DNA from 2 places in the Synechococcus sp. CS-197 genome. Region 1 is predicted to be linked to the other one. Evidence: predicted binding sites of a transcription regulator. Region 1 holds the regulator's gene; the other holds the start of a gene.
The links. Region 1 encodes HrcA, which represses chaperone genes, less so after heat shock. Its sites were predicted from a motif close to TTAGCACTCNNNNNNNNNGAGTGCTAA; they were not measured.
Positions count from the first base shown of each region.

Region 2: a site for HrcA is predicted at 10,546-10,572, ahead of groES (co-chaperone GroES). Genes of this name have one in related genera too.

Region 1 covers NZ_JAHLZC010000008.1:50,125-65,669, forward strand. The annotation lists gene sixA (phosphohistidine phosphatase SixA) at 1-131, opposite strand, end outside; gene KQ296_RS02025 (DUF3352 domain-containing protein) at 109-1,740, opposite strand; gene KQ296_RS02030 (rhodanese-like domain-containing protein) at 1,817-2,167, shown strand; gene hrcA (heat-inducible transcriptional repressor HrcA) at 2,262-3,257, shown strand; gene KQ296_RS02040 (ABC transporter substrate-binding protein) at 3,321-4,484, shown strand; gene KQ296_RS02045 (hypothetical protein) at 4,502-5,725, opposite strand; gene trpB (tryptophan synthase subunit beta) at 5,782-7,032, opposite strand; gene KQ296_RS02055 (class I SAM-dependent methyltransferase) at 7,071-8,030, opposite strand; gene KQ296_RS02060 (translation initiation factor) at 8,070-8,396, shown strand; gene cysC (adenylyl-sulfate kinase) at 8,435-9,058, shown strand; gene KQ296_RS02070 (AI-2E family transporter) at 9,039-10,118, opposite strand; gene purE (5-(carboxyamino)imidazole ribonucleotide mutase) at 10,115-10,636, opposite strand; gene KQ296_RS02080 (N-acetylglucosamine-6-phosphate deacetylase) at 10,752-11,906, shown strand; gene bchM (magnesium protoporphyrin IX methyltransferase) at 11,933-12,649, shown strand; gene KQ296_RS02090 (hypothetical protein) at 12,650-13,222, opposite strand; gene KQ296_RS02095 (pseudouridine synthase) at 13,264-14,208, opposite strand; gene KQ296_RS02100 (response regulator transcription factor) at 14,205-14,918, opposite strand; gene KQ296_RS02105 (hypothetical protein) at 14,952-15,467, opposite strand; gene KQ296_RS02110 (cysteine desulfurase family protein) at 15,491-15,545, shown strand, end outside.
Region 2 covers NZ_JAHLZC010000017.1:75,284-90,828, forward strand. The annotation lists gene KQ296_RS07330 (NAD+ synthase) at 1-1,440, opposite strand, end outside; gene KQ296_RS07335 (nicotinate-nucleotide adenylyltransferase) at 1,447-2,028, opposite strand; gene KQ296_RS07340 (DUF697 domain-containing protein) at 2,025-3,341, opposite strand; gene KQ296_RS07345 (CNNM domain-containing protein) at 3,338-4,348, opposite strand; gene KQ296_RS07350 (aminopeptidase P N-terminal domain-containing protein) at 4,402-5,754, shown strand; gene KQ296_RS07355 (calcium:proton antiporter) at 5,757-6,953, opposite strand; gene KQ296_RS07360 (TIGR01548 family HAD-type hydrolase) at 6,969-7,736, opposite strand; gene KQ296_RS07365 (30S ribosomal protein PSRP-3) at 7,807-8,310, shown strand; gene atpC (ATP synthase F1 subunit epsilon) at 8,451-8,861, opposite strand; gene atpD (F0F1 ATP synthase subunit beta) at 8,944-10,407, opposite strand; gene groES (co-chaperone GroES) at 10,624-10,935, shown strand; gene groL (chaperonin GroEL) at 10,989-12,623, shown strand; gene KQ296_RS07390 (MscL family protein) at 12,744-13,115, shown strand; gene secG (preprotein translocase subunit SecG) at 13,116-13,346, opposite strand; gene gpmI (2,3-bisphosphoglycerate-independent phosphoglycerate mutase) at 13,371-15,002, opposite strand; gene pyrR (bifunctional pyr operon transcriptional regulator/uracil phosphoribosyltransferase PyrR) at 15,153-15,545, shown strand, end outside.

The sequences.
Region 1 (15,545 bases):
TTGGCGACCGCCAAGGTGCGCTGCACTCCGCGCAGCGTCAGGGGGCGATCCGGATGGTCCTGCCCATGGTCCCGTTCAGCAGCAATGCCATGACGGAACAGGAAGAGATCAACCGAATCGGAGGCGGGCATGCAGACGCAGGCTGCTCGACTCACCACTCTGACTTGATGCTGAGTCTGGTGCTGCAGCCAGCGTGAGGCTCTGCACCGCAGGACTCAGCGCTCGTCCACCCAGGCCCTGAAGCAGAATCCAGGGTCGCCACTGCGCAAGGCCATCCCGACTTGGATCGGCGGACAGGGCGAGCTGCTGCGTGATCGGTGCCTTGACCAGGCTGCGCAACTCCTGCAGATGCTGCTTCAGAGCGCTTGGATCGCTGCCACTGCGACGTTGACGCAGTCCCTCCAGGGTTTGCCCCCACCAGTTGAAGCCAGAACCATGCTCTAACGCCACAGCAAGATCAGCCGTCAGCGACTCCTCACCATGGCGTCGTTGACGCACCAGCCGTGTCCAAACCTGAAGCGATTGGCCATCGGCATCCAGGGTGGATCCCACGAGGCCGCCTTGCTCGAGCTGGCGGCTCACCGCATCCGGCGATGGTGCATCCGCACGGCTGCCCAGAAGCCAACCCGCCTCACCCTCTTGGAAGAGCAGCGGGCCGGAATCGAGAGCAGCCACAGCCGCTGCCCCTTCTGCCGTGCTGGACTCCAGCGCTCGCCGCAACGCTGGAGCAATCCACTGCGCCAAAGGATTCTGGCTGTCGGGATTGATCAATGCCTGGGGCGCCGACAACAGGGCCAGCGCGTGAGCGTCCCCCCCGGCACCGGCAAGGAGAGCCTCAGCATCAGAGCGTTCATCGGCCGCAGGTATCACCTCGTCTCGAAAACGAACCAGCGCCTTCAGGTCGAGATCCGTGCCCTGGGTTGCGAGGCCAGCGACCAAACCGGTGAGATCACCACGGTTGGCGATCACGGCGGGGACGCCAAGCCAACGCTGCATGGCAGCTGGACTGGCTGTGAGAAACGCCACCCCAGAACCGAGAGATCTCAAATCATTGGCAAGACCTTCATCGCCTTGGAGCTGCAAACTCTCCAACTGCGACACATCGAGGGCCTGCTCCAGTACCCCACGACCTGAAGCCAGGAGCAGAAGGTCATCATCGATCAGTGCCGTGGCGATCGGCTGGGGGTCGCGCCCCAACAAGGCACCTCGACCACTAATCACACCCATGCCCCGATAGCGGGTGATCTGCAAATCAGTCCCGGCCAGGCTGCGGGTCTGCCAGAACCGCTGCAGAAAACGTCTCGCCCCGTCGTCGTCCTGACTGGACAGAGCCAGAACCCACCCCAAAGCGCCCGGATCACCGGCGTTGGCGGTGCTGTCATCCAACACGGCCAAACTCACCTGCGGGCCGATCCAGTCCCGCAGTTCGTCGTTGAAATTCAGGCCTGCCAGAGCGAAAGCGCCATCACGGAGCTGGCGGGTGCTTTCACTCACGGCCTCGCGTTGACGCACCGGGGCAACAGCTCGGGCATAGGCCGGGATGCGCGACGGATCCACCAGCCAATTGAAGGTGAGTTCAGCATCGCGGGGCATGAATCGCGCCGCTCGGGTGAGCTCCAACGGGCGATCCACAATCCGTAGCGGGCTCTGTCTGGCCATTGCCCACCACACCCCGAGGGCCAGGGTGAGGAGCACCATGGCCGATGCGACCAGAGCGAGCAGGAACGAACGCCCCTTCATGAACAAGCGGTGAAGGACATCATGGTCATCTTCATGCATCCAGGATGCATGGCCAGCCCAGAGCCAGACTGATGCCATGAACCAACGCACGCCTCAACCCCTGACCGCCGCGGAGCTGGCGGCCTGGCTGAAGAAGGAGCCTGCGTTGACCCTGGTCGATGTTCGTGAACACAGAGAACTGACAATCGCTGCCTTTCCCTACCCAGTGGAGCATCTGCCGTTAAGTGAGGCGGCGCAATGGATGGATGCCATCGACCAGCGGCTGCCCGCATCCCAAGCCGTGGTTGTGCTTTGCCATGCAGGGGTGCGCAGCTGGAACTTCGGATGCTGGCTGCTGGAACGCAATCCCGCGCAGGAGGTTTGGAATCTCGAGGGTGGCATTGATGCCTGGAGCCTGGCCGTGGATTCCTCCGTGCCGCGCTACTGAACGCCATTCCTGCCTGAACCAACCGTCGGCTTCGTGACGGTCACGCTCGAATCCAAGGAATCATTCGTACGATCGCTCCATCTCGTTAGCTGCTGTGGAGCTCCTGCCCCGACGCCAACAGGAAGTGCTGCAGGCCACGGTCCATCACTACGTGGACACGATTGAACCGGTAGGCAGCAAAACCCTCGTTCAGCGTTTCGGGCTTCAGGCGAGCTCAGCCACGGTGCGTTCGGCGATGGGAGCTCTGGAGCAAAAAGGCCTGCTGGTGCAGCCCCATCCATCCGCCGGTCGAATTCCCAGTCCAAGGGGGTACCGCCACTACGTGGACTGCTTGCTGCCCAAGCCTGGAGCCGCAGTTCACCACCTTGAGCAGGAACTCACCCAACTGAGCTTGCGCTGGGCTGCACTCGATGATCTCCTGCAGCAGCTGACACGGCGCTTAACCGATTTCACAGGGTTGATGAGCCTGATCACCCTGCCGCAACCGTCAGAGCAACGGCTGCACGCGATTCGCCTGGTCCCCACGGATGAAAGGCTTTTGGTGATGCTGGTGGCTGATTCCAGCCAAACCCATCACCTCAATCTGCGTTTGCCTCACGGCAGTGTCCATCAGGTGGCGGCCCTTGAGCGCTGGACCGATGATCAACTGCATCAGTCCGGACAGATCAGCTGGGAGTCGTTACCGCAGCAGCTGCAAACCTGTGGACAGGCACTGAGGGAAGCCCTTCACAACGAAGAAGGTCGATTCATCAGCCCAAGTGATCAGAGCGCTCACGTTCATGGCGTGTCCAGACTGGTGGCACAACCGGAGTTCAGCGACAGCACCAAGGTGGCCCCGCTCCTCGATCTGATGGATTGCAACCCCGCCGCCTTCATCCCCAGCGGTCCCGGTCATGATGACTGGGTTTGGATCGGCGGGGAGCATCCCCATACGGCTCTGAGCGACTGTTCTGTGATCCAATCGAGTTATCGGGATGGACAAGGAGGTGTGGGGCAAGTGGCTCTTGTGGGCCCAATGCGCATGGCTTACGCCACGGCACGTGCTGCCGTTCAATGTGTTGCGAAACACCTCAATCATCTTCTGAGCTGAGTGACAAGCCCCAGGCCATCTCGCCATCTCCCTCGGGCCCTGATGTGGTCTGCAGGAATCACAATGCTGGCCTTGGGGCTTTGGGCTGGAACAACCTTCCACGCCAAACGCTCGACCTTGATTGCTCCTAAAGGAGACAACGTTGATCCAAGCAGAAAGAACGCGGTCGCGACATCAAACATCAACTCACTGCTGAACGAGCAACCAAAGCCCTACATTTTCGCTCAGTCACTCCCACTAACAGGCCCTGCTGCACACCTGGGCAAGAGCTACAGCAGGGGGATCGATGCCGCGCTTCGCGAGATCAATCAGGCTGGTGGAATCAACGGACGCCCTGTAAAAATCTGGCGCTTGGATGATGGCTATGAACCCAATTTGACCATCACCAATACAGCACTGTTCACGAAGCAACCTGAGGTGCTGGGTCTTTTCGGGTACGTGGGGACTCCCACAACCAAAGCCATCCTCAACGCAGCGAGCAAGGCCAAGCTTCCCATCATCGCGCCGATGACAGGGGCTAGCGCACTACGACAGCCGCAACAGGGCAATCTTGTGCACTACCGCTCCAGTTACGCCCAAGAAGCCAATCGCATTGTCAACCACCTCATCAACGACGGATATGTGCGCATCGCCATCGCCTACCAGAACGACGCCTACGGGAAGGACGTCCTGGCCAGCCTGAGATCAGCCTTACGACGCCATGGGCTCAAACCAGCGAGCACGGTTCCGCTACCGAGAAACTCCACCCGTGTCAGTGCAGCGGCACTCAGCCTCGACCGAAGCAATCCAGACGCGCTCGTGGTGATTTCCACCAGTCAAACCATGAGCGCCGTCGTTTCCAACCTGCATCGCATGGGCAGCCATCCCCAGCTGATGACCATTTCCTTCATCGGAACGAAAGCACTGTTCGACGACCTTCCCCAGAGTGCGTCCTACGGAATCGGCGTCACCCAAGTGGTTCCTTTCCCTTGGGATCGTCGCCAACCCGATGTGAAGCGCTACCAAAAAACATTACAAGCACAAAGTGACCAGCCTGATTTTGATTTCGTCAGCCTTGAGGGCTTCCTCGCGGCTGAATGGCTGATCAACGCACTAAAAAATTTAGGTCCACAGCCCACCAGATCAGCTCTGATGAAGGAACTTAAACGCACATCACCGGTTCAAAACAGGCGAGGAAGTCAGAACGTGGATCTCGTGTTTCTCGGCAGCGGCCCTTGGCAACCTTAAAACCCTCCTGATAACTCCTAAGTCAACGTCCAGGTCACCAGCGAAACCCCAACCAGAATTGAAAGTGAGAGCGAAGGCCAGATCTGCTCTAAAAACAACTCTCTACGCAACAACAGCCGACGGAGATCAGGGTCTTGTGCATTAGCAGCTCGACGCTTGAGGGCTTCGAGGTAGAGCACCAGCCCGAAACTTACAAACGACGTGAGATAAGCGATCACATACACACTATCCATAAACGTAAGATACGAAAGATCTGGCAAATCCGCCTTGTAACCCTCCTGCAAAAATATCAACGTTAAAAGCACTGCAACAGGAATTTCTATTCGGAATTCAGTCATCACACGCGTGATCAAAATGACGGATGCCATCACAATGATCAACGGCTGAATCAAGGTCCAGAAGGCCGACCAACTCGATCGCTGATAAGAGGAATCAAAGATCAGCTGACTAAACTCATTATCCTCAGAGCTGAACCCCAAACCCGAGGAAAAATGGTGTCGATACTCTCCGATAGACCACCCTCGAGAGAGCCATCCAGGGAGCGACGAATACAACCCTAAACCGCTGTCGCGGAGATCAGGGATGAGTCGCAAATTCTCAAAGACCAGATCTCCGAAAGGATCTTCAGCCTCAAGAACGATGGGAAGACTGACCGAATTAAACGGAAAACGACGCAAATCCAAGGTATCAATATAAAACTGACCCGTGTAAACAAATCCCTGGGAAAACATCCCTTGCCCGAGCTTACGCGCCTCGCGAAGAGGCGTAATCGCAGTGGTTTCAGGATTAATATCATTCTCGAAACTAATCACCTCTTCAATACTCAGTTCTCGCTCAGAAAGGTACTCTTGAAATGCTTGATCCCACTGCATCCATAGGTAGCCCTTGCTTGAAAAAGCGGGAATCTCAAGATCAACATCAAAATTATTGGCCACGTAAACGCCTGCATACACCTTGTACGGAGCTTTTTCCAGAAGCGCTGCATCCCGCTTCACCTCAAGGCCCTGAAGCGGCTTACCCCGAGAGGCCACACCAGAAGCTTCATTCACAATATGTGGCGTACTGGTGAGGCGCAGAATCTCTCTTGATTGAACAATATCGGTCGACTCATAACCCAGGAATCGACCAAGCAAAATCATTGAAATTGCCACCACAATCAGCAACAGCACGTTCCAACGTTTTTGACGCTGGTCTGGGAGCCGCGTGAGAAAAGGGCGCAGACGGTTAACGATGCGCTTCATAGGCACTGCTCAGCAATCCTCTTCAGAGACCGAACTCAGACAAAGGCACGGCTGAATCAGAGGGCATCTCCGAGACGTTCTGCCACGGTGTTGACATCCTTGTCGCCTCGACCTGAACAATTGAGAACCACTTCCGTTCCTGCGGAGAGTGTGGGGCAAAGCGTTTCCAGCCAGGCGAAGGCATGGGCCGTTTCCAGAGCAGGAATAATCCCTTCCAGCCGACTCACCAGCTGCAGGGCTTCCAGCGCCTCGGCATCGGTGACAGCACCATATTCAGCTCGCCCGATCTCACGCAGGTAGCTGTGCTCAGGGCCGACACCTGGATAGTCCAGACCGGCACTGATGGAATGCGCTTCCTGCACCTGACCGTCCTGGTCTTGCAGGAGGAGACTCATCGCTCCGTGCAGCACGCCCACCCGTCCTTCGGTGATGGTGGCGGCATGGCGTCCGGTTGCGACGCCGTCACCAGCGGCTTCCACACCAATCAGACGCACATCGGTGCACTCAACAAAGGGGTGGAACAGGCCCATCGCATTCGATCCCCCACCGACGCAGGCCATCAACACGTCGGGCAGACGCCCAAACGCCTCCCGGCACTGCTGCCGGGTTTCCTGACCGATCACCGCGTGAAAGTCACGCACCAGCATGGGATAAGGATGGGGACCCGCCACAGATCCAAGGATGTAGTGCGTGGTCTCCACATTGGTGACCCAGTCACGGATCGCCTCACTGGTGGCGTCTTTGAGGGTGGCGGTCCCCGCCGTCACCGGGTGAACGGTGGCACCGAGGAGGCGCATCCGGAACACGTTCAAAGCCTGTCGGCGCATGTCTTCAGCGCCCATGTACACCACACACTCCAGGCCGAAGCGGGCACAAACGGTGGCGGTGGCCACACCATGCTGGCCAGCACCGGTTTCGGCGATCACCCGCTTCTTACCCATCCGCAGAGCCAGAAGGGCCTGCCCAAGAGCGTTATTGATCTTGTGGGCACCGGTGTGATTCAAGTCTTCCCGCTTCAGCCAGATGCGGGGACCACCGTCGGCACGGCGGTAGTGCTCCGTGAGCCGTTCCGCTTCGTAAAGCGGTGTAGCCCGGCCGACGTAGCTCTTCAGCAGCCGATTGAGTTCCGCGGTGAACGCAGGATCTTTCCAGGCCTGAGCAGCCGCTTGCTCCAGCTCGGCCAATGCCGGCATCAGTGTTTCTGGGACGTACTGACCGCCGTAACGACCAAAACGGCCAGCAGCCGCTGGACGCGAACTGACGGCGAGATCGGAGGCAGAGGGTTGCGAGGGCAAGGTGCTGGTCACGAAGCAATGGACCGCACGCGCGACCCTTGAGCGTTGACTCAGCGTAAGCAGGCGATCACGCGATGCCGTGGATCACAGGACTGGATCCGCAGATCCCTGAAACCAGCGGAATGCAGCGCTTCAGCCATATCGAGGCGGAAGTACTGCTCGATGTAGGGCTCCGTGCTCTTCAGCAACGTGGCCACGGCGGCAGGCAAACGCTGCAGCACCGACGACGCCGGATCTTGATCCACCATCAGCAAGGCTCCCCCAGGCCGAAGCAACCGGAACGCCTCCGCGAGCACGGCATGGGTGGCGCTCTGAGGCAGCTCATGGCACACAAACTGAAGGCTGATCAGGTCGTACGACGCCGCTGCCAGCCCTGTGTTTTCCGCTGCGGCATGCACCCAACCATCCACCAATCCCTCGTGATCGCGCACGCTGGCGACAGCGAGCATCTCGGGGGAAAGATCCAAACCGTGAATGCGCAGAGGTGACTCCTGTCGCCTCTCGGCACGCAAGCGCAGCCAGCGGCTGAGATGCTGGGTGCTGACGCCCACGGAACACCCCAGATCCAGTGCCTGCTGCACCGGGGTGGTCAGCAGGGGCTCCACCACCTGATGAATGGCATCGCGCAGACGGGTCTGGGCGATCAGAGGGGTGAGGGTCTCCTCAGGCCAGATGCGTAATGCCATGGCATCGGTGGCTTGCTCAGCCTCCGCGGCGGCCTGCCAGCAGAGATTGCCCTGCTCATAGGCATGGAAGCGAGCGCGGTAGTAATCGGGCGGGACCAAACCAGGGGTCGTCAGCTCCGACTGCCGGGAACTCGCTTGATCCCACAGCGTCTTGCGGCGCGCCCTCCAGGGGATGCCATTGCGTTCAGCCGTGCGGATGATCAGCTGCCGAGCCTGAAAGAACAGGGGTCGACGCAGCCAGCCGATGCTGATCAACCGCTCAATCCAGCGACCGAGACCCTGGCTCGAATCAGCCCATTGCGGTGTGGATGCTGAAGCGTTCATCGCAGAGACGGCAGGATGGTGGGGGGTTCAAGGGGAACGATGCCGAAGGGAGGCTGGCAGGAATTCAGCAGCACCGACAGTCTGCAGCGACCGGTGGCCCCGTCGTCAGACCCGACACCCAAGGCAGAACAAAGGGTTCGGGTCCAACCCACCCGAGGAGGGAAGGGTGGCAAAACCGTCACCGTGATCCGCGGACTGGATCTCGACCCTGCCGGATTCAAAACCCTGCTGAAAAAGCTGAAAACCAGGATCGGCAGTGGCGGCACGCTGAAAGGTGATTGCATCGAACTGCAGGGTGACCAGGTGGATCTGGCCTTGGAGCTCTTGACGAAGGAGGGGTACCGACCGAAGCGGGCCGGCGGTTGAGCGACAATGCGCCCTCGATTGTTCACCTCACGTCTCCCATGAGCTCAGCGTCTCCGAAGGCCACCAACATCGTGTGGCATCAGGCCTCGGTGGACCGCGATGCCAGGGCTGAGCAGCGTGGCCATCGCAGCGCCATTCTCTGGTTCACAGGCCTGAGTGGAGCAGGCAAGAGCACCCTGGCCAATGCCGTGAACCAGGCTCTGTTTGAACGCGGCCTGGCCACCTATGTGCTGGATGGCGACAACATCCGCCATGGTCTCTGCCGCGACCTTGGCTTCTCGGACGCAGACAGGGAGGAGAACATCCGTCGCATCGGTGAAGTTGCCAAGCTCTTTCTGGACTCTGGCGTGATCGTTCTCACAGCTTTTGTGTCCCCGTTCCGCGCTGATCGCGATAAAGCCCGTGCCCTGGTGGGTGAGGGTGACTTTCTCGAAATCTTCTGCTCAGCAGACCTGAGCGTTTGCGAAGAACGCGACACCAAGGGCCTTTACGCCAAGGCCAGAGCGGGCGACATCAAGGAATTCACAGGAATTTCCAGCCCCTATGAGGCTCCGGAGCATCCGGAACTCTCTGTCGACACAGGCGCTGGAGAGCTTGAAACCTGTGTCAACGAGGTTGTGAGCGCACTCGAGAGTCGGGGGATCATCCCCGCTCAGGCTTGATCAACTCACTGCTGGCAGGGATGCCTTGATGCTCTGCCCAGGCATCCACCAGCGTTTTGAAACAACTGGCCACCGGAACGGCCAGAAGCAAACCCAGCAACTCACCAAAGCCATACAGCTCTCCCGCTTTGGCGCCGAGAGGAAGGGCGATCAGCAGCCAGGCCGGCTGCAGTCCAACGATGCTGCCCATCAAGCGCGGTTGGATCACCTGATCCACCAGCTGACCGACCAGGATCGCCGCCACCAGGATCTCCAAACCTGTCTTGGGGTCCTGAAAAGCCAGAAGTCCACTCACCGCGATGATCGTGAGGGCGCTCGCATAGGGGATCAAGGTGGTGAAACCGATCAAAACGGCAAACAAAACGCCGTAGGGAATCTTGAGCACCGTGAAGACCACGATCTGACCCATGGCCAGGATCAAAGCCAGCAGAACCTGGCCGGCGAAGTAGCCCCGGAATGTGCGTGAAAGCGTGCTGATCACGAGCTCACGCCAAGCCGTGGGAAGCCAACGGGCCAGGCCCGCTGCAATCGAGCGGCCACCCAGAAGAAAGAACACCGCCAAGACCAACACAATCACTGTGTTGATGGTGGTTCCCAGGGTTGCCCCGAGGATGCCGAGCAACCTCTGGCTGATCTGGCTGGCCACCCGACCGGCTCGGGTGACCAGGTCACTGCTCAAGTCCCCGAATTCGCTTGGCAATCCCCTTGCTTCAGCCAAGGATTGCAAGCCTGTGATCCAGCCCTCAGCCTGATTGAGCAAACTCGGCAGGGCATTGATGAGCTGCCCGAGTTGGTCGATCAGCAGAGGCACCAGGGTGACGCCCGCGAACACGAGCAGGCTGATGGTGAACAGAGTCACCATCACGATCGCCAACCACCGGGGAAGGCCACGGCTTGTAAGCCAGACGCAAGGAATATCGAGCAGAAACGCGATCAGTGCCGCCGTGAGAAACAGTCCTGGAAACGGAGCCAGCGGAACTGTGAGCTGGCGAAGCACAAAAAGATTGAGGGTGAGCAGAGGCAACGCCAGGCTCCAGCGCATCCAGGCAGGACCATTCATGGGGCGTTGTCTTTTGCTCTCATTGTGGCCGTGGTGTCCAGATAGGCCGCCGATCCGAGCTCGACCAGCCGTTGATCCTTCGCGATCACGGCATCGTGCAGCTGACGTCGATAAGCCCCGAGACGCTCCATCAAGGCGTGGTCTTGGAGCGCCAGAATCTGCGCCGCCAGCAGTCCTGCATTCAGTCCGCCCCCGATGGCGACCGTCGCCACGGGAATACCACCCGGCATCTGCACAATCGAATGCAGGGAGTCCACACCGGAGAGCATGGTGCTGCGCACCGGCACGCCGATCACCGGCAGGGTCGTCAGAGACGCCACCATCCCCGGCAAGTGAGCCGCGCCGCCAGCACCGGCCACGATCACTTGCAACCCGCGGTTGTGGGCCTCACGGGCAAAGTTCACCATCTCCAAAGGTGTGCGATGGGCCGACAACACACGCACCTCCACGGCAACCTGGAGCCCCTCCAGAACCTCAACGGCTGGGTGAAGGGTTGGCAGGTCGGAATCACTGCCCATGATCACGGCCACCCGCGGTGTGATCGATGACTGGACTGGATCGGAAGGCGTCATGGCAACAGGCAAAACGCGCAGAGAGGGCGAGACTTCCATCGTCCCGCACAAGACCGCCCGCATGCGCCGGATCACCCACGTGCGACTGCCTCAATGCGCTGGAACAACACCAAGCCAGGGTCTGCACTGGCTGATCTTGAGTGATCAAGGTGTGATCACCGAGATCGGCCCCATGCCTGCGATGGCTGCGATGGCAGGAGAAAGCTGGAACGGAGACTGGCTCAGTCCACGGGGAATTGACCTGCAGATCAACGGGGGGCTCGGTCTCGCCTTCCCTGAACTCTGCGACGACGATCTCCCTCGACTGCTGCAGCTTCTCGAGCAGTTGTGGCGTGATGGTGTTGAGGCCATCGCCCCGACCCTGGTCACCTGTGGCGTCGCTCCCCTGCGCCGCGCACTCTCCGTGCTGCGCCAGGCCAGAAGCATGCACCACGAGGACCGCTGCCGCTTACTGGGGGCGCACCTGGAAGGTCCGTTTTTGGCGACAGAACGCCGAGGCGCTCACCCGATCGCGCACATTGCGCCACCGAGCCTTGCTGAACTGAACCAGCGGATCGCAGGATTTGAAACAGAGATCGGCCTGGTCACGCTCGCCCCGGAACAACCTGGCGCAGAGCACCTGATCACCCATCTGAACGCCCTCGGAATCACCGTGGCCCTGGGCCACAGCACAGCCACCGCTGAGCAAGCCGCGACAGCCTTTGATCAAGGGGTGAGCATGCTCACCCACGCGTTTAACGCCATGCCGGGCCTCCATCACCGCGCTCCTGGCCCCGTGGGGGAGGCCTGCCGTCGCGGCGGCATCGCTCTTGGACTGATTGCCGATGGCGTTCACGTGCACCCCACCATGGCGGTGTTGCTGCAACGCATGGCCGGCGATCAGACCGTGCTGGTGAGTGATGCGCTGGCACCGTATGGGTTGGCCGATGGTGAACACCGTTGGGACGAACGCGTCCTGCACGTGCAAGACGGAACCTGCCGGCTGGAGGACGGAACCCTCGCGGGCGTGACCCTGCCCCTGCTCGAAGGTTGTTGCCGGCTCGCCCGCTGGAGCGGCGATGCGGATGGGGCGATCTGGGCCGCAACAATGGCACCGAGACGGGTGATCGGCATGGATCACAGCGTTGAAGGACTGGTGGGGCAACCCATCGACCATCTGTTGCGCTGGAACCTCAGCGAGGAGGGTGCATCCCTGGCCTGGCGTGAGGCTGTTTAAGATCCCGCCGACGCACCACCAAGCCGATGACCCCTGAACAGCAGCTGAAGGACAAGCTGGCCGAGAAGCAGGAGGTGAAGGGGTATTTCGAAACCACAGGCTTCGATCGCTGGAATCGCATCTACAGCGAATCCGACGATGTGAACAAGGTGCAGCGCAACATCCGCATCGGCCATCAGAAAACCGTGGATGAAGTGCTGGCCTGGATCAAGGACAGCGGCGAACTCAGCGAGGTGAGTTTCTGTGACGCCGGTTGCGGTGTTGGCAGTCTCAGCCTGCCTCTGGCAGCGATGGGTGCGGGCTCGATCAGTGCCAGCGACATCTCCGAAGCGATGGCCAAGGAAGCGGAACGCCGTGCAGGGGAGGCCGGCCTCGACATGAGCAAGCTCAACTTCTTCGCCAGTGACCTGGAGAGCCTGAGCGGCTCCTTCCACACGGTGTGCTGCCTGGATGTCTTCATCCATTACCCCCAGGCAGCCGCTGAAGAGATGGTGAAACACCTCTGCAGCCTCAGCGAGCAACGGCTGATCGTGAGCTTCGCTCCCTACACCCCACTGCTGGCGATCCTGAAGAGCATCGGCCAGTTGTTTCCAGGCCCCAGCAAAACCACCCGCGCTTACACCTTGAAGGAGGAAGGCATCGTTAAGGCTGCAATGGCCTGCGGCTTTGAACCCGTTCGACGGAGTCTGAACAAGGCCCCGTTTTATTTCTCAAGGCTGATCGAATTTCGCAAGAAAGACTGATCAGGAGCCAAAGCGATTAAAGAGCTTGAACTCCGCGACAGGGGGGGTACCGGGGACGAACATTGCCGTTCCGACGTAACCGTTGTAGACACCACCCTCCCCCACAACAGTTGCTTGATGCTTCATCGGAAAAATATCACTGATCACAAGTTTCATAGCCCCTGATCGATTCATCGACTGCATTTGCTTCTCATTTGCTCGGAGATGCCCCAAGGATCGAACTTGAAGATTGCCATTTTCGAAAATGAAAGTGCCTTGAGCTTTGGTCAAAAACGTCTCTTCTCCATCGACCTTGCGCTGCTCAACAATCTGCTCAAGGCCATAGAAAGACCCGTCAACCTTTTCACAACCTTGATCACCAGGTGAAGAAGCAACCACGAGCTTGTAAGACACAGTATCTCCCACACTGAGCTTGCGATCGTCATTTGCATCAATGAAGGTTCCCTTTTCAACACCACAAAAGGCCACCCTCAAAGTCCTGGTTTCAGGCTTCGAGACCCTCTTTTCACCCGTGGCACACCCTGCCACCAGCAGGAGTGAACTCAAAGCAACAACAGTCAGCGAACGTTGCACAACCAACAACCTAAAAGCAATTCAATCTTGGCAAGCAGCGGTTAACCCGGGGTAAACCGAGACCCGGCCTCACAGCTGAGATGCAGGCCGTTCTCAAACACCAGCGTGTGGGCATGCAACCGATAGCCGCCATCCCCAGGCACTGCAGCAGTGTTGATGCGCTGCTGCGGCAGGTACAGCGGATCGCCGAGCAAGGGTGACCCCAATTGCGCCAGGTGGATGCGGATCTGATGCGGGCGACCGGTGCTGATGGCCACCTCCACAAGATCGCCTTGGCTGCAGCGCCTGAGAAGGCGAAGCTCACTGCGGGCCTGCAAACGCCTGCGCAGAGGCTCTCCATCAGAAGGATCAGGCCCCCAGACCCATCCGAGAAGGGGATGGGAACGCTCGACCACATCGGTGGTCACCACCAACGGCTGATCCGCTCGCAATCCCGCCATAGGCTGCGCCCAGGCCAGATAGGTCTTCCGGCAACCGCCCTCTGGCCGGAACTGCCGTGAAAGCCTGGCCCGTGTTTGCGGTCGGCGCGCACACACCTGAAGCCCTGACGTAAAGCGCCCCAAACGATGCACCGGCTTGGGAGCCTGGCTGGAGCCAGCCAAGCGACTGGTCTCCATCAACAAGGCCGAGAGGGTGTGCTGGAGAAATCCGCCGCCCGGCATCACCGGTAGACCCGACGGCTTGTTGATCACCAACACATCACCATCGTCGTAAACGACGGACCACCGATCCGGAATCGCAGGCTCAAGCCATGGAGGTCGCCGCCATTGCACGACATCCTTTGAGCCCACAGGCACATCGTTCTGAAGACACGTTCCATTCAGAAGCAATTCGCCGGTACGGATGCGGCTCTGCCAAACATCCCTCGACGAATGGCCGTACCGGCTGGCCATCACGGCAGTCAACATCTGGCCCGACTCGGACCTTTCGATTCGATCCGAATACGTCCAGCCCTGATTCAACGCAGCGGGCCGCCAGCCCTTCACTCCACCAAGCGATGCTGCAGGGCGTAGCGCACCAGCTCGGTGCGACTGGAGGTTCCGGTCTTGATGAAGAGGCGACTCACGTATTTCTCCACGTTGCGGATCGACGTTTCCAGCTGCCTTGCGATTTCCTTGTTCATCAACCCCTCGGCAACCAACTGGAGCACACTGCTTTCGCGGGGAGTGAAGGTGTGCTGAACGGGCTCCTGCGCGGGGAGAGCCTCTGCCTGGGCCAGCAATGAACGGATTTCAGTGATCTGCTTCGCGATCTGCCCCATGTCCGCGTCTGCAAAGCGAGCTGCTTCTTGAAGCAGGCGCTGCTGGCGCTGGGCCACGTTGCGAACCCGGGCGACCAATTCATCGGGGTCAAAGGGCTTGGGAATGTAATCATCAACACCCGCGAGATACCCCTGGGTGCGGTCAGCGGTCATTCCCTTGGCCGTCAGGAAAATCACCGGTGTGCCTCCCAGCCGTTCATCAGCCCGCAAGCGCGTAAGCAGCCCGTAACCATCCAGGCGCGGCATCATCACATCAGTGATCACCACATCCGGCAGCAACTGCTGGGCTTTGCCGAAACCCTCTTCACCGTCTACAGCCGTGGTCACCTCGAAACCTTCGTCCTCGAGGTAGGCCTGAACGGCGGAACGCAGCCCCGGTTCGTCGTCCACCAGCAACAGACGAACGGGTGGCTGCTCGGGCACTGAGGCAGTCATGGCCTGATCAAGTCTGGGCGGAATCTAGGTGGGTCAGCCCCCAGGCAACCGCAACACTTCCTGGGATTCGATTAGCAGGGTGGAATAACCGAGTTCTCTGGCTTTATCCGTCAACGAACCAGGATCCTGACCCGCCAGTTCGGGATGGCAGGCGGCCCACCACACCAGATGGTCTTCCCTCGCTGTGGCACGCACCGGGCCACCCGGGTTGAGTTTGCGGATGTAAATCGCTTCTTGATCGCGGGTGACCCGCACTGGCTCTTCGGCACTGCAATCCACCGACTCACTGGGGATCAAGAGATTGTCGGGATACTCCTGCCACAACTTGAATTTGCGCAGCGCCGGGTTGGCCGGATCGCGCTTGATCGCAAAAATGCCCAGGGTGTACTCACCGCCCACATTCCGCGTTTCAAGAACAACCAGATCCGGGGGACGCATGGATTTCATCTGCTCGAGGATCTGTTCGCGGCTGAACCCTTCGGCCATCACGGGTTGCACAGCAGACGCTGCCATCAGGCCCAGACTGGAGATCAAGCACAAGGCACGCATCGCATCGATCACAACGTCACACCATGCTGCCAACAACCAGCGCCGATCTGATCCCAGGCGACCTCATCCAGCTTGACC
Region 2 (15,545 bases), on a different contig from region 1:
TGGCCCAGAACCCCCCAGCCCCAGTTCGGCTCGACAGGCACCAGCGTCCGGGCTGTCGAGCCAATGGCAGAGAGCGAACACCGTTGATTTGTAGAGATCACCAATGACCGCCAAGCCGCCGTTCATGTCGCCATAGAGGGTGCAATAGCCCACGGCCAGTTCGGATTTGTTTCCTGTGGAGAGCAGCAGCTGGCCCTGCTGATTGGCCATCGCCATCAGCAGGGTTCCGCGGATGCGTGATTGCAGATTTTCAGCTGTGATGCCAGAGGGCTCTGCGTTCAGCGCTGGTGTGAGCGTGGCTTCAAAGCCCTCCATCAGGGTCTGAATTGGCACAATCTGCGAGGCGATCCCAAGGCGTGTTGCCAGGGCCAGTGCATCAGCAATCGATCCTGAGGAGCTCCAGGGAGAGGGCATCAGCAGGCTCTGCACGTGGTCAGGCCCCAGAGCAGCGGCCGCGATCACCGCGACCAAGGCCGAATCGATGCCGCCACTGAGTCCGAGTAGCGCCGCCTTGAATCCGCACTTGGTCGCATAGTCCTTGACCCCGGTCACCAGGCCACGGAACAGCGCCTCGAGGTCGTCGTCTGGGGTGTTCGCTTGTTGATGCGCGCGGCTGGGCTGCTCCAGCCGGTCAGTGGATGATGCCGCTGTCCAGACCTCTGTGCTGACGGCGAATTCGGGCAACTGAAGCAGTGGGGTGTCGTCTCCCGGAGCGATCACGAAGCTGGCGCCATCGAAGATCAGCTCATCGTTCCCCCCCACTTGATTCACGTACACCACAGGACACTGCAGACGTTCAGCGGCCCGGGCCGCCAGCTCATGGCGGAGGGTGCCCTTTCGTCTGCTGAATGGGGATGCCGAGCAGTTGATCAAGGCATCAAGGCGTTCGGGGATCAAGCTGGCAATGGGATCCGGGCCCACCAGGCGTTGCCCATGGAGCTCCTCATCCACCCAGAGGTCTTCGCAGATGCTGAGGCCGAGCTGCCAGTCGCGGTTGTTGACGCGCAGGCTGAGGGTGGATGGACTGCTGCTGGCGCGGAAGTATCGGGTTTCGTCGAAGACGTCGTAGCTGGGCAACAGCTGCTTGCGGGCGACGACCTGCCATCCCCTCGCCTGCACCAGAGCCAGGGCGTTGAAGAGCCGGGGGTGTTGCTGGTCTGGGGCCACCTCGGCCACTCCAACGAGGAGGGCCACATCCAATTGTTCGGCGTGCAAGCGTTGCTGCAGCTGGTCGAGAGCCTGTTGCTGCTGCTCCAGGTGCGCGGCGCTGAAGAGCAGATCCCTTGGTGGGTAGCCCCAGAGGGATAGCTCTGGTGTCACCAGCAGGTCTGCCGAGACCTTGCCGTTGACCTCGGTGGCGGCCAAGGCGGCGTGAATGCGATCGGCATTCCCCAGAAGGTCGCCCACCACCGGATTGATCTGGGCCAGGGCGATACGCATCAGCACTCAGGCGGAAGAGGAGTGGAAGCCGTAAAGATTGTGCTCCAACAGCAGAGGCCAGAGCGTGTCGGGAATTTGATCATCCCCTGTGGCTTGGCGCACGGCGGAGCTGGCGGTGGCTGGGATGTCGAGGGACAGAATCCTTGGGCGGGCACCGAGGCCTTCGAGGGTTTGGACGTGATCGGCCTGTAAGGGCCAGCCCTTGCGCGGAACAATGCCCAGTTCACAGAGACCGAGCCACTGCTCGCAATCTTTCCAACGCGGGATCTGCGTGGCCAGATCGCTGCCAACGACAAAGCACAAAGGGGATTGAGGCCAGCGCTGTCGCGCGCGTTCCAGGGTGGTGATGGCATAGGGACTGCTGAGGTCCTGGGCCAGTTCCAGGCGTGGGTTGTCGATGGTCTGAACGACACAACCCAGCAGGTCGCTGCGCTGCTTGAGTTCTGCACCGTGGCGCTTGGACGGGTTGTCACTGGCCCACGTCACCACGCGCTGGAACTCGCCGAGAAGTCCTTCCAGGAGGGCCTGATGTCCAAGGGTGGGCGGATCCGCGCTGGTGCCCAGCAGTGCAATTGAGTCTCTGCTCATGGCAGTAGCGATTTCAACGCCGGCCGCGTTGGGGCATCCGGCCAGCGATGCATCAATCCGACCAGCCCGCGATCGGTGCGGGAGAGCCGGCGCATCATGCTGATGGGTATCGGCTGGTTGCGGCGACCACGGCCGCGCTCCTCCAGAAGCCAGCGGGCTGTCATCCGCCCGGTGCGGCGGGTGGTGTGGACCGCCAGAGCCGCCTGGGCCACGGCCACCGGAGCCGCCGGAGCCAGGCTGAGCCCTGCACTGAAGGGAGCCGCCAGCAGGAGCAGCTGGCGAATCACTCCCAGACTCATTTGCAACCCCAGCTGGGCTCCACCGATCAGGGCGTTCTGACCACCGAGCTGACGGAGCAGACGACGGGCAGCGGGGCCTCCCAGCGGAAGGTCGTACAGCGCACACAGCTGGCTCACCAAGGCGGCATCACAGGCCATGCCTCCTGCAAGATCAAGCAGCAGCAAGGGGTTGGCAGCAAGGGCCGCTGCTTTGAGCGCGGCATAGCGACCGATCAGCCCCTGCGCTTCCCGACGGCGGCGCAGCAGGCGGCCGGTTTCGAGCTGCTGCTGAATGCTTGTTGCCTGGCGCAGGCCGTTCAAGAGCAGCAGGCTTGCGCCGTGCTCAGCCAGCAGTGCGGTGAGATGGGTCTCCAGACGCGCGACATCCGCTGGCTGCTTTTGGCTGCGGATGCGTCCGTCATTGAGTTGCACAGCCCGTCTCGGTGCCGCTGCGGCGACGACCGGCCCGGGGAGCCCTTTCGGCAGGCGGCGTTTGATGCTGGCGAGCAGAGGGGCCAGCTCTTCGGCGGGCCAACAATCGCTGCGATTCAACACGGTGAGCACCGGTTTTCCCTTGGTCTGGAGGGTCGCCAGTGCATCGAGCTCAATCTGGGTGATGTCCCCATCCAGCACCAGCAACACGAGGTCGGCGTTCATGGCCACCCGTCCGGCAAGGCGGGCTCGGGCTGGGCCATCGACCTCATCGATCCCCGGTGTGTCCACCAGGTCGACGCCTTGCAGGCCTGGGACTGGCTTGGGCCAGGGAGTGCTCTGCTGTTGCCTTGTGCAGCCATGGGCCACGTCCGTGGCCATCAGCGACTGGCCCACGAGGGCGTTGACCAAACTCGACTTGCCGACGCCAACCCGGCCGAACACGGCGATGCGCAGCCGGCTCTGCTCCAGTCGCTGGAGCTGGTGGTCCAGCGTGATGAGAGCACCGCTTAAAAGCCCTCGCTCACGGGGCGTCAGGTTCAGCTGGTCTTTCCACAGCCGCAACACTGTCGCCTTGGATGCCATCGCGGTGGGGTTGGTCATGGGGAACCGCTTCCTCCGCCCTTCCGCCACCACCCAGCCAGAACCGCCAAGACGGCATCGGGACCGATCACACCGACGAAGCCCCCGAATTCATCCACCACGACGCGCACGCCGGCATTGTCACGACGAAACGCAGTCAGCAGTCGATCAGCGCGGATCATCTCCGGGACGAATTCTGCGGGTTCGCTCAGGTCCAAGGGGGTGAGCTGACCACGGTTTTGAACCAGCGCGCTCAGAAGACTGTCGCGGTTGGCCACACCCAGAACCTTGTCCACTGCGTCGCCGAGCACGACCCACCACTGGGCTTCATTGTCGATCAGCGCGTCCCGCAGTTCATCCAGGCGGGTGGCCCCATCCAGGGTGGGCGCTGCCACCCGCGGGATCATCAGATCGCGGGCGGTGAGATCGTTGAGCTGGAACACCTTGGCGATCATGGCGGCCTCATCCGCTTCGATCTGACCTTTCTGAGAACCAAGCCTGGCGAGAAGCCTGATCTCTTCCTCATCCGTGCTGATCTCGCTCTCCTCAGTGATGGCCGGCAGCAGGCGTTCGAGCAGCAGAACCAGGGGGCGCATCATCACGCCCAGCCAGTGCAGCACCGGGGCACTGGCCAGAGCCACTGGCAGAGCCAGGCGACTACCGATCGCTTTGGGCAGGATCTCGCCAAGCAGAATCACCAGAACGGTGAGACTGACCGAAAACAGAGGCAGCGCCACATTGCTGCTGTCCATGCGTTTGAACAGCCAGGCGGCATAGCCCCCAAGCATCAGGCTGCCGAAGATGTTGAAGCCGTTGTTGGCGATCACCAGCACCGACAGGGTGCGTCCCAGGCGCTGGCGCAGCTGCGCAAGTCTGCGGGCACCAGCGACTGGCCGCGGGCGGGCGGCGAGCTCGTGGACGCGGATGGGATTGACCGTGAGCAAAGCGGCCTCCACACCCGAGCAGAGAGCGGATCCCGCCAGCACCACCACCACCAGGATCAGCAGGATCAGCAGGTCGGAGGTCATGGGGGTGCGCTTTGCCTGCCATCCTGACTGTTACTCGGCAACCTGTCTCTTTCGTGGCTGAATGCACCCCCCTCATTGATGTTGCTTGTCATGCGGATCGTCGTGAGCGATTCATGCAAGATCTGGGGGGTGCAGCTGCGGTCATCCCCGCTGCCACCCTGGTCACCCATCATGCCGATACGGAATGGCCGTTCCGTCAGGACAGCGATTTCTGGTACCTGACCGGTTTTGATGAGCCAGATGCGGTGGCTCTGCTGCTGCCCCATCGGCCGGAGGGGGAACGGTTTGTGCTGTTTGTGAACCCTCGCGAACCAGCCGCTGAGGTTTGGACCGGACGTCGCTGGGGGTGCGAGGGGGCCGTGGAGTCTTTCGGTGCTGATATCGCCCACCCTCGCTCTGAGCTTGAGCAGCGGCTTCCCGACTATCTGAACGGTGCTGAGGGCATCGCCTTCCGCGTCGGTCGCCATCCCGCCATTGAGCCGTTGGTGGTTGCCGCCTGGGCCGGGCAACTCGATCGTGCTTCGCGAACCGGGAGCGCGGCCTTGGCCTTGCTGGCTCCCTGTTCCTTGCTGCATCGCATGCGCCTGCGCAAGGAGCCGGCGGAGCTGGAGCGTCTGCGCGAGGCCGGGCGGATTTCGGCCGCCGCCCATGAGCTGGCCCGTTCCGTCGTCAAACCCGGGATGCGCGAACGACAGGTTCAGGCCTTGATCGAAGAGCATTTCCTCGATCAAGGGGCCCGTGGTGTGGCTTATGGATCCATCGTGGCGGGGGGGGATAACGCCTGCGTTCTTCATTACATCGAGAACAACGCCGTGCTTCAGGACGGCGATCTTCTGCTGATCGATGCCGGCTGCTCACTGCCGGACTACTACAACGGCGACATCACGCGAACGTTCCCGGTGAATGGTCGCTTCAGCGGCGAGCAGCGTGAGCTCTACAGCCTTGTGCTGGCTGCGCAACAGTCCGCGATAGACAGTGTGCGACCTGGTCAGACCGCTGAGGGTGTGCACGACACGGCCGTGCGCGTTCTGGTGGAGGGCTTGGTGAGCCTCGGTCTCCTGCAGGGGGATGTGGATGGCCTGATTGAACAGGGCGCGTACCGCCATCTCTACATGCACCGCACCGGCCATTGGCTCGGCCTGGATGTTCATGATGTGGGTGCTTATCGGCTTGGCGAGCATCACGTGGAGCTGGAACCCGGCATGGTGCTCACCGTGGAGCCCGGCCTCTACGTGAGCGATCGTCTGCCGGTTCCTGAAGGGCAACCCAGCATCGACGAACGCTGGAAGGGCATCGGCATCCGCATCGAGGACGACGTGGCTGTGAGGAAACTCGACGAGGTGCCTGAAGGCCACGAAGTGCTCAGCGCCAACGCCCTCAAGTCGGTTCAGGCCATGGAGCGCTGATCTCAGACCAGATCCAACATCAGCCAGAACAGGAACACCACCAGAAGCATCAACCCTTCGCTCCCGAGCACCTTCGGATGGGGGCGAAGCAGGAAGAGGGTGAGAGCCAGCAGCACCATGGAGGCGGGCTCAAGGCCCAAAACCACCTCAGAACCGATGATCTGCCCGATGATGAGCACCGCGGGAACGGTGAGGCTGATCGTGGCCAAAACCGATCCGAAGAGGGTGTTGAGGGCCCGCTGCAGCTGGCCGCGGCGCGTGGCCTGGATCGCGTTCAACGCCTCCGGAATCAGGATCAGCATGGCCACGAGGATGCCAGCCAGAGCACCGGGCAGTTGCAGTTCGTTCACGCCCCGCTCGATCAGCTGACCCATGGACTCAGCGATCAGCACCACCACTCCGAGACTGGCGACCAGCAGGCCGCCCGCCCGCCAGGGTCGGTGCTTGCGGTTGAGGCCTCCAGGGGTGTTGCCGCTGTTGAGAGATGCCCGCTCCTGTGCATCCATGAAGAAACAGCGGTAAGGCCCCATCTGGTTGATCAGGAAGATCACGTAGACGCCGACGGCGACCACGGACAGCACCGCTTCGATCGGCAGGCTGAATTCACCCTCTGGGGAGTCCGTGCTGAAGTTGGGAATGATGAGGACGAGAACGCTCATCGTGCTGATGAGGTTGTAAAAGACCATCGAGCCGGCCATGTTCGGGCCCGAGAGGTCCTCCTCACTCATGGCTGCATCAGACTCCAGCTTCTGTCTGGATTGCCTGGAGGTGATCGCCATGCATAACCCGGTGATGCCGGTGAGGGCGATCATCAGCACGGAGAACATCGAGTCACGGGCGAGCGTGGGGTTCTGTTCGCCGGTGATCATGGTGCTGCCGATGAGGGCCAGCTCGATCACGATCACAGAGCCTGTGAGCACAAGGGTCCCGTAGGGCTCGCCGAGCGCCTCCGCCAGCAGCTCGGCCTGATTGGCCACTTGCTGGGAGAGGAGCACCACAACGGCTCCCAGGATTAGGAGTCCAGCAATGATTAAGCCGGCTTCACTGGCCAGCAGCCAATCCAGCACTCCGCTGAAACTGAGCAGGGCGAGCACGCCGCCTCCGAGGGCGAGGGTTGACAGCTCGTTGCGGATCTCCATGACCGAAGAGGACAGTGGCGATCGGCTGTTCATGGACGCCTGGGGGTGTTCACAGGCCACACGTTGGCAGTCCTTTCAGCGCTGTGCCGCGGATTCCAGCCATTCAGTCACGGCCATGGTGCTGCTCAGGATGTGGTCAGCACCGGCCTCCATCAACCGCTGTTCGTAAGCACGACGCTCCACAGGGTGAGCGTGAAGGTGCGGAGGGGCGACGGCCAGGCTGATCCAGGTTCGTTCTGGTTGCTCAGCCCTGGCACGGATGACGGTTTGAACGTCGGCCACGGTGTCCCCGAGATAGGCCACGGTGGTTGCTTCGCTGCTGGTGAGGAGGGATTCACTCATCTGCCGCAGTCCGGTGGGATCCGGCTTGTCGGGAGCATCGCCCATGGCGATCAAGGGCGGGGCGTTGAGCCCCAGGCGCTGCTCCAGTACGAAGCGGGCGGAGGGGGGTTCTGCGCCGCTGACGAAGCCCCAGGCCCATCCGTGGGCATGAAGGGTCTCAAACAGGGACGCATTCACCAGGAGCGGCTCATCGCCGATGAAACCAGTCCAGTTTTCCGGTGAGTCTTCTGGATCGCCCCCGAAATAAAACCCGCTGAACACCGCGATCAGAGCATTGCGTTCCGGCAGGGGCGATCCATGCCGTCTCAACAGCTCGAGGCTTGCATCCCAATCGTTGTTCCATCGCCCTTCTCCCTTGAGATCATCGATCTGCGACGGACTTGGTCGCCAGTTGCTGTAGTGCTCAACCGTTGCCTGCAAGGCACGGCGGTAGCTTCCGGCCACGTCCCGAATCACGCCGTCGATATCGAACAACAGGAGTTGGTGGGGATCGCTTGGCAAGCTCAGGTGATGAAGGGTTAAGGCGGCTGTTAGGTTAGTTGTTTGTCCTTAATCCTTGAGCGCTGACACCATGACGGTTTCCGAAGGCGCTGCCGTCGACCAGGAGGTCGCCACCGAGGCAGCAGCAGCTGATCAGGCACCGCAAACCACTGATGCCGATCAGCAGCAGGAGCCGAAGGAAGGCCGCCCTGTCATGCGCGGCGGTAGCGCTGCCTTGGCCTCTGCCACCATCGACGCCGACGGTGTTCCTTCCGGCTACACACCCAAAGCGGACGAAGGACGTTTTCTCCTGAAGATCCTTTGGCTCCCTGACAATGTGGCTCTGGCCGTGGATCAAATCGTCGGCGGTGGTCCAAGCCCTTTGACTGCCTACTTCTTCTGGCCTCGTGAAGATGCCTGGGAAACGCTCAAGAGTGAGTTGGAAGGAAAGTCCTGGATCACCGATAACGAGCGTGTTGAAGTGCTCAACAAAGCCACTGAAGTGATCAATTACTGGCAAGAGGAAGGCAAGGGCAAGAGCCTTGAGGATGCCAAGCTCAAGTTCCCCGACGTCACCTTCTGCGGTACCGCCTGAATCGCGCGCACACCAAGCGTCCATGGTTCGATCGCGACCTGCAATCACTGCAGGTCGTTTTTTTTGTTCGATCGTTCAGACATGAAAAAGCCGGGGTCGAAAACCCCGGCCTGGATGAAATCTCCGTTGATTTTGAACAATCAATCCTGATTCTTAGCCGCCTGCACGCGTGCGCGGGCACGATCGAGGGATTGTTGCGCTTTCACTTTGTCGGCTGATGCAGGCTGGCCTTCCATTTTGGAGACTTCGTTCCTTGCAGCCTGAAGATCCGATTCGGCACTGGAGGCGTCAATGGAACTGCCGAGCTCAGCAGAATTCACCAACACGGTGACATCGTCAGCATCCACTTCCGCAAAACCGCCCATCAGCGCGATGGACTTCCAGCCGCCATCGGCACGAACACGCAGGACACCCACATCCAGCGCTGCGAGCAAGGACACGTGGCCGGGGAGAATTCCAAGCTGACCAGTGGTGCTTGGAAGAATCACCTCGTCAGCTGAACCGTCGAACACACTCTGGTCGGGTGCCAGCACGCGGAGGGTGAGGGACATGGAAGGGGAGGACTTGGGGTCGGGGCGTTGGAGCTAAATCGTGATGGTGGGGACCGGCGTTGAACGGCGGTCCCCGGAAGCGTCACTTGGCTTCTGCCGCGATCTTCTCGGCCTTGGCCTTGACCTGGTCGATGTTGCCGACGAGGTAGAAGGCCTGTTCGGGGAGGTGGTCGAGCTCACCAGCGAGGATCTGGTTGAATCCGGCGATGGTTTCTTCCAGCTTCACGTACACACCTGGCATTCCGGTGAAGATCTCAGCCACGAAGAAGGGCTGGGAGAGGAATTTCTCGATCTTGCGGGCGCGATCCACGGTGCGTCGGTCATCTTCAGAAAGTTCATCAAGACCAAGAATGGCGATGATGTCTTGAAGCTCCTTGTAGCGCTGCAGTGTGGACTGCACGGCACGCGCTGTTTTGTAGTGCTCCTCACCCACAACGGCGGGCTGGAGCATGGTGCTGGTGGAGTCCAGGGGATCCACAGCGGGATAAATGCCCTTGGAGGCCAGGCCGCGGCTCAGCACGGTGGTGGCGTCGAGGTGAGCAAAGGTGGTCGCAGGAGCCGGGTCTGTGAGGTCGTCAGCGGGAACGTAAACGGCCTGAATGGAAGTGATGGACCCTTCCAGGGTGGACGTGATGCGCTCCTGAAGCTCACCCACGTCGGTGCCCAGGGTGGGCTGATAACCCACTGCGGACGGCATGCGGCCCAGGAGAGCGGAAACCTCAGAGCCGGCCTGCACGAAGCGGAAGATGTTGTCGACGAACAGGAGAACGTCCTGCTTGTTCACATCACGGAAGTGCTCAGCCATGGTGAGAGCGGAGAGACCCACGCGCATGCGGGCGCCGGGGGGCTCATTCATCTGGCCGTAGCAAAGGGCCACCTTCGACTTGGAGAGGTCTTCGGCATTGATCACGCCGGAATCCTTGAACTCCTCGTAGAGGTCGTTGCCTTCGCGGGTGCGCTCACCCACGCCACCGAACACGGACACGCCACCGTGCTCCTTGGCGATGTTGTTGATGAGTTCCTGAATCAGAACGGTTTTGCCCACACCGGCACCTCCGAAGAGGCCGACTTTTCCGCCCTGGCGATAGGGGGCGAGAAGGTCGATCACCTTGATACCGGTTTCGAAAACCTTGGGCTTGGTTTCCAGTTCGGTGAGTTTGGGGGCTGAACGGTGAATGGGTGCCGTTGCCGAAGCGTTCACAGGGCCCTGTTCATCGACGGGCTCGCCGAGAACGTTGAAGATTCGGCCGAGGGTTGCTTCACCCACGGGAACGCTGATCGGAGCGCCTGTATCGAGCGCTTCCATGCCGCGGACGAGGCCGTCGGTGCCACTCATGGCCACGGCACGGACGCGATGGTCACCCAGCAGCTGCTGCACTTCTGCGGTGAGGGCTACCGGCTGTCCCGCCGTGTTAGTTCCCTCGATCCGGAGCGCATTGAGAATCTTGGGCAGCTTGCCGGCTGGAAATTCCACGTCCAGAACCGGGCCAATAACTTGGCGAACAACGCCCTTGGTACCGGCGGAGGCGGGAGCAGCAGCGGCCATAGGAAAGGAGGTGTGTGAGGGACGCGACGTGCGCACCCTTCTCGAGCGGCGCAACGATACCACCGCCTTGAGCGGGGCCAAAGGGTTCGGTCACCCGCACGCCGAATCCATGGTCGATGGGTGATGAGCGCACATAGGTTGGCAGTCGGTGACCTTGAGTGCCAGCTCGGGTCGCTGTCGCGCTTCGGCGCCCTGTCCCTGCTCCTGCAAGTCCCCATGGCAGCTGTTTCTCTCAGCGTCTCCACCGTCAAGCCCCTCGGCGATCGCGTGTTCGTCAAGGTTTCCGAATCCGAGGAAAAGACCGCTGGCGGCATCCTTCTTCCCGATACCGCCAAGGAAAAGCCCCAGGTGGGTGAGGTGGTTCAGGTCGGCCCCGGCAAAGCCAACGAAGACGGCTCCCGTCAGGCTCCTGAAGTCGGCGTAGGCGACAAGGTTCTCTACAGCAAGTACGCCGGAACCGATATCAAGCTCGGCAGTGACGAGTACGTGCTCCTGTCCGAGAAGGACATCCTGGCTGTCGTCAACTGAGACAGCACAGCTTCGGCTGACCATCTTCTAGTCCCTACGAACCATCGCCTCCCATGGCTAAGCGCATCATTTACAACGAGAACGCCCGCCGCGCTCTTGAGAAAGGCATCGACATCCTTGCGGAATCCGTTGCCGTCACCCTCGGCCCCAAGGGTCGCAACGTGGTGCTGGAAAAGAAGTTCGGCGCCCCGCAGATCATCAATGACGGTGTCACCATCGCCAAAGAGATCGAGCTCGAGGATCACATTGAGAACACGGGTGTTGCCCTGATTCGTCAGGCTGCTTCCAAAACCAACGATGCCGCCGGTGACGGCACCACGACCGCCACTGTTCTGGCCCACGCCATGGTGAAGGCGGGTCTGCGCAACGTGGCTGCTGGCGCCAATGCCATCACCCTCAAGAAGGGCATCGACAAGGCTTCTGATTTCCTTGTTGCTGAAATCAAGGACAAGGCCAACCCGATCAGCGACAGCAACGCCATCGCTCAGGTGGGAACCATCTCCGCCGGCAACGACGAGGAAGTGGGTCGGATGATCGCCGACGCCATGGACAAGGTCGGCAAGGAAGGCGTGATCTCCCTGGAAGAGGGCAAGTCGATGACCACCGAACTGGAGGTCACCGAAGGCATGCGTTTCGACAAGGGCTACATCTCCCCTTACTTCGCCACCGACACCGAGCGGATGGAAGCGGTGCTGGATGAGCCCTACATCCTGCTCACCGACAAGAAAATCGGCCTGGTGCAGGATCTCGTTCCTGTGCTGGAGCAGATTGCCCGCACCGGCAAGCCTCTGCTGATCATTGCTGAGGACATCGAGAAAGAAGCTCTGGCAACCCTGGTGGTGAACCGTCTGCGCGGTGTGCTGAACGTGGCGGCCGTGAAGGCCCCTGGCTTCGGCGATCGCCGTAAGGCCATGCTCGAAGACATGGCTGTGCTGACCAACGGTCAGCTGATCACTGAGGACGCCGGCCTCAAGCTCGAAAACGCCAAGATCGAAATGCTGGGCACTGCCCGCCGCGTGACGATCAACAAGGACACCACCACGATCGTTGCCGAGGGCAATGAGGTGGCTGTGCAGGCGCGCTGCGAGCAGATCAAGAAGCAGATGGACGAAACCGAGTCCACCTATGACAAAGAGAAACTGCAGGAGCGTCTGGCCAAGCTGGCCGGCGGTGTCGCTGTGGTGAAGGTGGGTGCAGCCACCGAAACCGAGATGAAGGACAAGAAGCTTCGTCTCGAGGACGCCATCAATGCCACCAAGGCTGCGGTTGAGGAGGGCATCGTCCCCGGTGGCGGCACCACCCTGGCTCATCTGGCCCCCGCCCTTGAGCAGTGGGCTGCCTCCACGCTCAGCGGTGAGGAACTGATCGGTGCCAACATCGTGGCCGCGGCTCTGACCGCTCCTCTGATGCGCATCGCAGAGAACGCCGGAGTCAACGGTGCTGTTGTGGCCGAGAACGTGAAGGCCAAGTCCTTCAACGAGGGCTACAACGCTGCCAATGGCGACTATGTCGACATGCTCGCTGCCGGCATCGTCGATCCCGCCAAGGTGACCCGTTCCGGTCTGCAGAACGCGGCATCCATTGCCGGCATGGTGCTCACCACCGAGTGCATCGTGGCGGATCTTCCTGAGAAGAAGGAAGCAGCACCGGCCGGTGGCGGCATGGGAGGCGGCGACTTCGACTACTGATCGACACCAATCAGTCGCGTCAAGCGCAATCAATCCTGTTCAACATCAAGACCCCTGCTACGGCGGGGGTCTTTTCGTGTCGGCCTGCAAGCTTTAATGGCCGGGTGTGCTCGGTTCGTGATGTTTCTGCGTCGTTGGTTGCGTGAATTCACCGAATTCTTTTTTCAAAAGGGCAATGCCCTCAACTTGGCGATCGCTGTGGTGGTTGGCACCCAGTTCCAGCAGATTGTGAATGCCATCAGTAAGGATCTGTTGATGCCTCTCCTCAACCCTTTGGTGCGGGGAGGGAACTGGCAAAACCTTGTTATCCCTTACTACGGCGGGGACTTGGCAATTGGAAAAATCTTCGATGTGATCCTCAACTCTCTGATCGTGGGTTGGGCCCTGTTCTTCATCATCAAGGCGATCAACCGCTCACAGCGAACCCTTGAAAGTGGAATGTCCACCTTCAAAGAGTCGGCTAACGCCAAGCAGGGCAACCCAGGCGATTGATTACTTCAGCCAGCCAGCGCTGAGGATGATCGCAAGCGTGAGAAACACCGCCAACGTGGTCCAGGTGATGCGGTTCAGGGTTGCCTCAGCGCTGCTGGAGCTGGTGAACGTTGAACTGCCACTGGCGGCAAGACCTCCCATGCCATCGCCCTTTGGGCTGTGGAGGAGGACAAACAGAATGAGCAGCAGGCCGCTGCCGATCCAGATCCAGGAGAGAACGGTAGTCATCATCATCTGATCCTATGGCGGGTCGGGTCAGACTGGCTGGGGCAACTTGGCGCTGGACGGCGCTGGCGTGTCAATAGCTTCAATCAAGCTTTGACCGGTCATGGCTGCAGGTTTGTCGAGGCCCAGCAGCTGCAGCAGTGTTGGGGCGATGTCCGCAAGACCACCTTCGTCGCGCAAGCGCAGCGCATTGCCCATGCCCACCAGTTTGCGCCTCTCACCCTCGACAAGAATCACAGGCACGGGATTGGTGGTGTGTGCCGTCCAGGCCTCACCATCGGCACCGCGCATGCACTCAGCGTTGCCATGGTCGGCAGTGATCATCAAGGTGCCGCCCATGCGTCCGACGGCATCGAGCAGGCGACCGATGCACTGGTCCACGGTTTGGATCGCTTCGGTGGCGGCTTGCATCACTCCCGTGTGCCCCACCATGTCCGGATTGGCGTAATTGATCACGACAAGGGAATAAATCCCCTGTTCGATGGCGGCGATGCAGCTGTCGGTGAGCGTGTCGGCGGCCATGGCCGGGGCCTGGTCATAGGTGGCCACCCGGGGAGAGGGCACCAGATGCCGGTCTTCTCCATCGAGGGGCTGCTCGATGCCGCCGTTCATGAAATAGGTCACATGAGGATATTTCTCGGTTTCCGCTGTGCGGTATTGCTTCAATCCTTCAGCAGCCACCACCTGGCCGAGGAGGTTGTCGAGGGATTCGGGAGGGAAGGCCACCTCCACGGGCAGTCCGCTTTCGTATTGCGTGAAGGTGACAACATCCAATTTGGGATGGTGCGGACGCTCAAAACCCTCGAATGCATCCAGGGTGAGGCTCTGAATGATCTGACGCGCGCGGTCGGGACGGAAATTGAACATGAGCAGGGCGTCACCGTCTTGAAGATGGCTGCTGCTCAGGCGCGTGGGCTCCAGAAATTCATCGGTGGTTCCCGCGGCGTAGCTCGCTTCGAGAACGGCTGAAGCGTCGTTGTTGCTGCAGGGATGGGCAGGATCTGTCAGCAGCGCGTAAGCGCGTGCGGTGCGTTCCCAGCGCTGGTCGCGGTCCATGGCCCAGTAGCGGCCGCACAGGCTGGCGATCTCGCCCACACCGCAGGACTGGATGGTGTCTTCGATGGTGTGCACGTAGCGCGGTGCACTCTGGGTGGGTGTGTCCCGCCCATCGGTGATCGCGTGAATGGCCACGGATTCGATCCCTTCTTCAGCAGCCCAGCGCAGTAGACCGCAGATGTGATCGACGTGGCTATGCACGCCGCCATCGGAGCAGAGCCCGAGGAGATGGAGCGTTCGGCCGCTCTCGCGCAGGCGCGCAGCCAGCTTGCTGAGCGCGGGCACTGCTGCGAGTTGGTTGGCGCGCACCGTGTCACCAATGCGCACCAGCTCTTGGCGAATGATGCGTCCTGCGCCAATCGTGAGGTGGCCGACCTCCGAATTCCCCATCTGCCCGTCAGGGAGTCCCACATGGGAGCCGCTGGCCTGGATCAAGGTGTTCGGATAGGCGTGCCTCAAGGCATCCATCACCGGGGTCTCGGCCGATCGGATGGCGTTGAAATCGCTGCCTTCACGGTCGCCCCATCCATCCAGGATCGCGAGCACCACAGGTGCCACCGACGACCTCTGTTTGGGATGTCCAGCTTGGCGATCAACCGCGTTCACTCAGCGTGTCTCCCTTCTTAAGGACTTCTCCAGATTCACAAGTTACCTCCGGATCCCTCCATCAGTGAATCGTCCGCCGCTGAACGGTCAGCTTTCGCGGACGCCCCGCCGGCTCAAACGCATAAACTCAGCGCCCTGCTCACTGGATCCATGGGGACGGGCGGCCATGATGAACGGATCGAGATTCTTTCGTCCGACGAACTGAGAAGAACGTTGATGCGCCTGGCCTCTCAAGTGCTTGAGAGCGTTGGTGGGCTTGATGATCTCGTCTTGCTCGGCATCCCGACGCGGGGTGTCCAGCTGGCTGCGGTTTTGGCGCGTGCTCTGGAAGAACAAGCTGGTCGGCCGGTGGCCAGAGGAACCTTGGATCCCACCTTTCACAGGGACGATCTCGAGCGCGTGGCCATGCGACCGGTGACAGGCACCGACCTTCCTGTGGGTGTGGAAGGGCGGGATGTGGTGCTTGTGGATGACGTGATTTTCACCGGTCGTACGGTGAGAGCGGCGCTTGAGGCGATTCAGGCCTGGGGACGTCCCCGCAGG